2 regions of the Dermacoccus sp. GAS27A genome follow, and region 2 is predicted to be linked to the other one. Evidence: predicted binding sites of a transcription regulator. Region 2 holds the regulator's gene; the other holds the start of a gene.
The links. Region 2 encodes LexA, which represses DNA repair genes until DNA is damaged. Its sites were predicted from a motif close to TCGAACANNTGTTCGA; they were not measured.
Positions count from the first base shown of each region.

Region 1 (3,400 bases), 230 kb from region 2:
GCGGCGTGCCGCGGGAGCGGCCGGCGATCTCGGTGATGCCCTCACGCGTCGCGGGTACGCCGAGCAGGTCGGCGTTGCGGGCGAGGATGTCGGCGAGGTCGGCCGCGTCGTAGTAGTCGAGATGGCCGGTGAAGCCGAAGCGGTCGCGCAGTGGCGCCGGCAGCAGACCGGCGCGCGTCGTCGCACCGACGACGGTGAAGCGCGGCAGTTCGAGGGGGATCGCGGTGGCCCCTGGGCCCTTGCCGACGATGACGTCGACCCGGAAGTCCTCCATCGCGAGGTAGAGCATCTCCTCCGCGGGGCGGGCCATGCGGTGGATCTCGTCGAGGAAGAGCACCTCCCCCTCGTTGAGCGAGCTCAGGATGGCGGCCAGGTCACCGGCGTGCTGGATGGCAGGGCCGCTCGTGATGCGGATGGGCGCCTCGAGCTCACTCGCGACGATCATCGCAAGCGACGTCTTGCCCAGGCCGGGCGGGCCGGAGAACAGGATGTGGTCGGGCGGCGTCGCTCGGCGCCGGGCCGCCTCGATGACGAGGCTCAACTGCTCGCGCACGCGTGGCTGCCCGGGGAAATCGGCCAGCTTCTTCGGTCGCAGGGCCGCTTCGAGCTGCTGCTCGTCCTCGGTGCCGTTGGGGTCGACGAGGCGCGGCGAGACGTCGGCGCTGTGGTCCTCGAAGTGCGACGGGCTCATCGGCCCAGCTCGCGCAGCGCCAGCCGGAGCAGGGTGGGCGTGTTCGCACCCTCGGCCTCAGGACGGGAAGCCACCTTGGCGACGGCGTCCTCGGCCTGTTTCGCGCTCCAGCCGAGCCCGATGAGCGCCTCGGCGACCTGGTCGCCACCCGCAGTGGCCGGGACGACGGCCTGGGGCGCCGCCTGCCCGCCGTCACCACTGGCGGAGACGACCTTGTCCCGCAGTTCGAGGACGATGCGCTCGGCGCCCTTCTTGCCGATGCCGGGCACCTTCGTCAGCGCCTTGACGTCGCCGCCCGCGATCGCGGTGGCGAGCTGCCGCGGCGGGTGCACGGCGAGCATCGCGAGGGCGAGACGCGGCCCCACGCCACTGACCGTCTGGACCTGCTCGAACAGGGCCCGTTCGTCGTCGTCGGCGAAGCCGAAGAGTGTCAGCGAATCCTCACGCACGACCAGGGACGTCGCGAGGCGCGTCGACTCCCCCGGGCGTGCCGCGGCGGCGGTTGCCGGCGTCGTGTGGACGAGCAGACCCACGCCACCGACCTCGACGACGACGCTGTCGAGACGGGCGGTGAGCACCTCACCGGTGAGGCTGGCGATCATGGGCGAACTCCCCTGTTGGCGGGTCGAGTGGCAGGCGCGCTCTGGGACGCGGCGCCGAGGGCGTCACGGTATGTCTTGCTGGCCGAGCGGGAACGTCGCGCCGCGGCAGCCGCAGCCTGCCGGTACGCGACGGCGGCCGGCGCTGCCGACGCTCCGTCAGCGCTCGCACCCCGGCGTGCCAACCCGCCACCGCGCCAGTGATGACAGATGGCGAGGGCGAGCGCGTCGGCGGCGTCGGCCGGTCTGGGAGCAACCTCGAGGCCGAGGATGCGCGTCACCATCATCGTCACCTGCGCCTTGTCGGCGCGCCCGTTGCCCGTCACCGCCGCCTTGACCTCCGAGGGCGTGTGCAGCCCGAGCGGCAGGCCGCGTTCAGCCGCGGCGAGCATCGGGACGGCCGACGCCTGCGCGGTGCCCATGATCGTCGAGACGTCGTGGCGCGCGAACATCCGCTCGACGGCGACCGCATCGGGTTGGGTGCGCTCGAACACGGCGTCCAGTTCGACGCGCAACTCGTGGAGGCGTTCGTGCAACGGCAGGTCTGCCGAGGTACGGATGACCCCCACCGTCACGATCTGCAACTTGGAGCCCTGGCCCGTCGCGACGACGCCCACGCCGCAGCGCGTCAGACCGGGGTCGACAGCGAGCACCCGCACGTCACACCTCCGGCCTCGACGGGTGCGAACGACGCACCCGATAGAACACTTGTTCGCATCCACCGTACCCGATGCACGCGACGGCCGTGCCCCGCGGGGCACGGCCGTCGATCACTCACGGAACGACCGGGATCAGTCCTCGGCGTCCAGTTCGGCGAGAACCTCATCAGAGACCTGGCCGTTGGCAAAGACGTTCTGCACGTCGTCCGAGTCCTCGAGGGCCTCGATGACGCGGAACATCTTCTTCGCGCCGTCCTTGTCGAGCGGCACCTCCATCGACGGCACGAACGATGCCTCGGCCGAGTCGTAGTCGATGCCAGCGGCCTGCAGCGCCTCACGCACGCCGACGAAGTCACCCGCCTCGGACACGATCTCGAAGGATTCGCCGAGGTCGTTGACGTCCTCCGCGCCCGCTTCGAGCACGATCTCGAGCAGCGCGTCCTCCGTCGTGTCGGGCTTGTCGCCCTGCGCCTTCGGGACGATGACGATGCCCTTGCGGTTGAACAGGTAGGCGACCGAACCGGAGTCCGCCATCGAGCCACCGTTCTTCTGCAACGCGGTGCGGACCTCGGCGACGGCGCGGTTCTTGTTGTCCGTCAGGCACTCGATGAGCAGCGCGACGCCACCGGGCGCGTAGCCCTCGTACGTGAGGGCCTGGTACTCGGCGCCACCGGCCTCGGCGCCGGAGCCGCGCTTGACGGCGCGGTCGATGTTGTCGTTGGGCACCGACGACTTCTTCGCCTTCTGGATGGCGTCGTACAGCGTCGGGTTGCCCGTCGGGTCACCGCCGCCGGCGCGGGCCGCGACCTCGATGTTCTTGATCAGCTTCGCGAACAGCTTGCCGCGCTTGGCGTCGATCGCAGCCTTCTTGTGCTTCGTCGTCGCCCACTTGGAGTGACCGCTCATGTCTGCCTCTCGGATGCTCGTGCTGCCGTGCTCGAACACGCCCGATGCGGGGCGCGGGGCGAACGCGACGGCAGATGGGCGCGCTCGCTCGGATCGCGGGCAAGTCTAGCGCCGTCGCGAGCCGCGGCCCCAGTCGTCATCCGCGAGCGTGCTCGACCATGCGCACGAACAGGGCGTGGACGCGCGCGTCGTTCGTCACCTCCGGGTGGAACGACGTGGCGAGCAGATTGCCCTGACGCACGGCGACGACGGCCTCACCGCCCGTCGGCAGCGCGACGCTGGAGAGCACCTCGACGCCGGCGCCGACCTCCTCGACCCAGGGCGCGCGGATGAACACCGCCCGGACCGGGCCGCCGTCCACGCCGTCGACGGTGACGTCCGCCTCGAACGAGGCGACCTGACGACCGAACGCGTTGCGCCGCACCGTGACGTCGAGCCCGCCGAGCGTCTGCTGACCCGCCGCCCCGTCGAGGATCCGACCGGCGAGCAGGATCATGCCGGCGCACGAGCCGTAGGCCGGCATCCCCGCGGCGATGCGTTCGCGC
Region 1 is NZ_JBIYDW010000001.1:354,177-357,576, reverse strand. Features, by position in the region: gene ruvB (Holliday junction branch migration DNA helicase RuvB) at 1-691, opposite strand, end outside; gene ruvA (Holliday junction branch migration protein RuvA) at 688-1,293, opposite strand; gene ruvC (crossover junction endodeoxyribonuclease RuvC) at 1,290-1,949, opposite strand; gene ABH936_RS01550 (YebC/PmpR family DNA-binding transcriptional regulator) at 2,082-2,855, opposite strand; gene pdxT (pyridoxal 5'-phosphate synthase glutaminase subunit PdxT) at 2,992-3,400, opposite strand, start outside.
Region 1: the regulator LexA is predicted to act here: its motif matches at 1,991-2,006, upstream of ruvC (crossover junction endodeoxyribonuclease RuvC).

Region 2 (3,400 bases):
CGCTCCACCCCGGGATTCCGGCCTCAGAGCGCAGATGCACATCAGCGGAGGAGAATCAACATCTAGGGGGAAGCGGGGGCCAAAGCCCCACATGTAGAGATGTTAGGCCCCTGAGACCCAACGCGCAACAGCACCGAGGCCGCGTCTACTCGCCCTGCGCAACCTCGCGACGACCCCCGCCACTCGTGCGCCGCGGAATCCTGCGCCAGCCGGGGGGAGGCGACTCACGCCCCCTCGAACCCTCGAACACGACGATGGCGATCGTCACACTTCACGGTGCGGGGATGATCACCTTCTGGCCGGCCTGCACCTGCGACGAGCCGAGGTTGCTCTCGTGCTCGATCGCGACGACCGCCTGGTCGTTGCGCACGCCCGGCATCTCACGCGCCGCGATCTGCGAAAGCGTCTCCCCCGCGCGAACGGTGACCTCGTGCCGCTGCGTACCGTCGACACCGCTCGCCATCGCCCGGCCCGCGAGGATGGCACCCGCCACGACGACGAGAGCCACGCACACGGCCGTGAAGCGACGACGGGCGAAACGAACGCTCTGAGAGTTTGTGCCGACCTGCACCGCGCCACCCGTGGGCACGAGGTGGAGGTGCGAGCGGGATGCCGCGGTGTCGACCCGCGCCACGCGGCGCACGTCGACACCCGAACCCAGCACGGGCTCACGTCGAACTGCAGTACTCGAAGCAACCATCGAAACCACTCCTTCTCTCGGGACACCCCCGAGGCGCCGCCACACCGTCACCGGTGCGGCTTCCTCACGCGACACGGTCAGCCCGGAGGGACCGATCGAACACGCGTGCGATAGAACAACTGTACGACACCCGAACGTGCTTTCGAACGGGGCGCACGGATTTCTTCGTACACATTTTTGAAAACTGTGTGCGACACCGCGTACTGTGGGTGATGTCAGATACACAAGCACCGCGCACCGACAACCCCGTCATGGCGGGCATTTCCGCCCCGCCGGAGGGTGCACGTGTCGCCACCGCGACCACCGATGTGCGACGAGGACCAGGAGGGGTCACACCATGGGTGACGTTCATTCGATGCAGGAGCGCACGCCGGGCAAGCTGACGCCACGCCAGCACAAGGTGCTCACCGTGATCCGACGTTCCGTTGACGAGCGCGGCTACCCCCCGAGCCTGCGTGAGATCGGCGAGGCCGTCGGTCTGACGAGCCCGAGTTCGGTGGCCCATCAGCTCGCCGCACTCGAGCGCAAGGGATACCTGCGCCGCGACCCGAACCGCCCGCGCGCCATGGAGGTCGTCTCCCCCGACTCGGGCGCGGCGACCCGCGGCTACCGCGGCAACGCCGTGTCTGCGCTATCCGAGTCGCAGCACGACGAGACGGGCTCGGGCGACGAGCGACCCACGCCGTCATACGTGCCGGTCGTCGGCCGCATCGCGGCCGGTGGCCCGATCCTCGCCGAGCAGGCCGTCGAGGACGTCTTCCCGCTACCGCGTCAGATCGTCGGTGACGGCGAGCTGTTCCTGCTGCGCGTCGTGGGCGACTCGATGATCGATGCGGCCATCTGCGAGGGCGACTGGGTCGTCGTGCGACGCCAGGCCGACGCCGCCAACGGGGAGATCGTCGCGGCACTGCTCGACTCGGAGGCCACGGTCAAGACGCTGCGCCGCAGCGAGGGCAAGACGTGGCTCATGCCCGCGAACGAGGCCTACTCCCCGATCGACGGCGACCACGCGAGCATCATGGGCAAGGTCACGGCCGTCCTGCGCAGCATCTGAGGCGCTGGCCCCGCCGCGCGGATCGGTCCAGCGTGTGGTTGCAACTCGACTCTCAGCCCCTTCTGCGCCCCGACGTTCGACGCCGAGACGTCAGGACGTCGCGAGGTCGAGCCCCAGCGCGTCGCACACGGCGGTGAGGGTCGGGCCGAGGGGTTCGCGCACGACGAGGTCGACCCGCTCCTCGCCACGCATCGCGCCGAGCCCGACGAGGGCGACCGGCTTCTGCTGCTTGAGGGCGGCGAGCACGAACCGGTAACCCGACATCACCTTGAGCGAACTGCCGAGCACGAGCACGCCCCGGCAGCGTTCCACTGCCCGCATCTGCGCCTCCACGACCTCAGGAGCGACGGACTCACCGAACATGACGACGTCCGGCTTCACCGTCGTGGCCGTGCAGCGCAGGCACGCCGGCACGATGACACCGCGCTCCAGCTCGACCGCCACGTCCGCGTCGCCGTCGGCGAGCAGGCGCGCCTGCGTCGGCAGCTGGGGGTTGAGTTCGCGCAGGCGCACCTGGAAGCCACGGCGCCCTTCCCGCGTCCCGCACGCGACGCAGACGACGTGCTCGAGCGACCCATGCAGCTCGGTGACGTCGCGGGCACCGGCACGCGCATGAAGGCCGTCGACGTTCTGCGTCACGAGGTGATCGACGAGGCCGCCACCCTGCAGTCGCGCCAGCGCGACGTGCCCGACGTTCGGTTCCGCCGCGTCGAAGATCTCCCAGCCGACGGCACTGCGCGCCCAGTACCGTTGACGCGCCTCGTGGGTGGCGAGGAACTGTTGGTATGTCATGGGAACCGTGCGGCGCGTGCCGTCGGGGCGCCGGTAGTCGGGGATGCCGGATTCGGTCGAGATGCCGGCGCCGGTGAGGACGAACAGCCCTCCCGCGCGCACGAAATCGGTCAGTTCCGCGACGCCGCTCATCATCCTGCCCCTCCCATAGGTCTGCGTTCGATTGTCTCAACAATGGATAAGAGCACGTTATTCTTGGTGCATGATCGATGCAGCCGGGCTCCGCGTCATGAAGGCGATCAGCGACGAGGGCAGCTTCACCGCCGCCGCTGCCGCTCTCGGCTATTCTCAGCCGGCCGTGTCGCAGATGGTGCGCCGTCTCGAGGAGAAGACCGGGACGGCTCTAGTGGAGCGCCTCGGCCGCTCGGTGCGGCTGACGGAGGCCGGGCAGGTGCTGGCGCGCACGGCGACGCCCGTCCTCAGTGCCCTCGAGGCCGCCGAGGGTGAGGTCGCCGCCATCGCGGGGCTGCGCGCCGGGCGGGTGCGCCTCATGGCGTTCCCGTCGGCATCGTCAACGCTCGTCCCGCGCGCCCTCGCACTCGTCAAGGAGCGGTTCCCAGACGTCAAGGTCAGCTTCGCCGAGGCCGAACCCCCGGAATCCCTGGCGAGCCTGCGTGCCGGCGATTGCGACGTCGCCGTGGCGTTCACGTACGACGACGCGGACCCGCTCCCCGCAGGCGAGGACCTGGACCCGTTCCTCACCCGCGGGCTCCTGCACGACGACGTGCGTCTCGCCGTCCCGCGCGATCACCCCCTCGCCGCAGCCGAGAGCGTCCGCATGGAGGAGCTCAGCGACGCCTCGTGGATCGCGGGGTGCCCCCGATGCCGTGGCCACCTCGTCAGCCTCGCCCAGG
Region 2 is NZ_JBIYDW010000001.1:124,628-128,027, reverse strand. Features, by position in the region: gene ABH936_RS00565 (LysM peptidoglycan-binding domain-containing protein) at 272-700, opposite strand; gene lexA (transcriptional repressor LexA) at 1,038-1,754, shown strand; gene ABH936_RS00555 (Sir2 family NAD-dependent protein deacetylase) at 1,845-2,678, opposite strand; gene ABH936_RS00550 (LysR family transcriptional regulator) at 2,749-3,400, shown strand, end outside.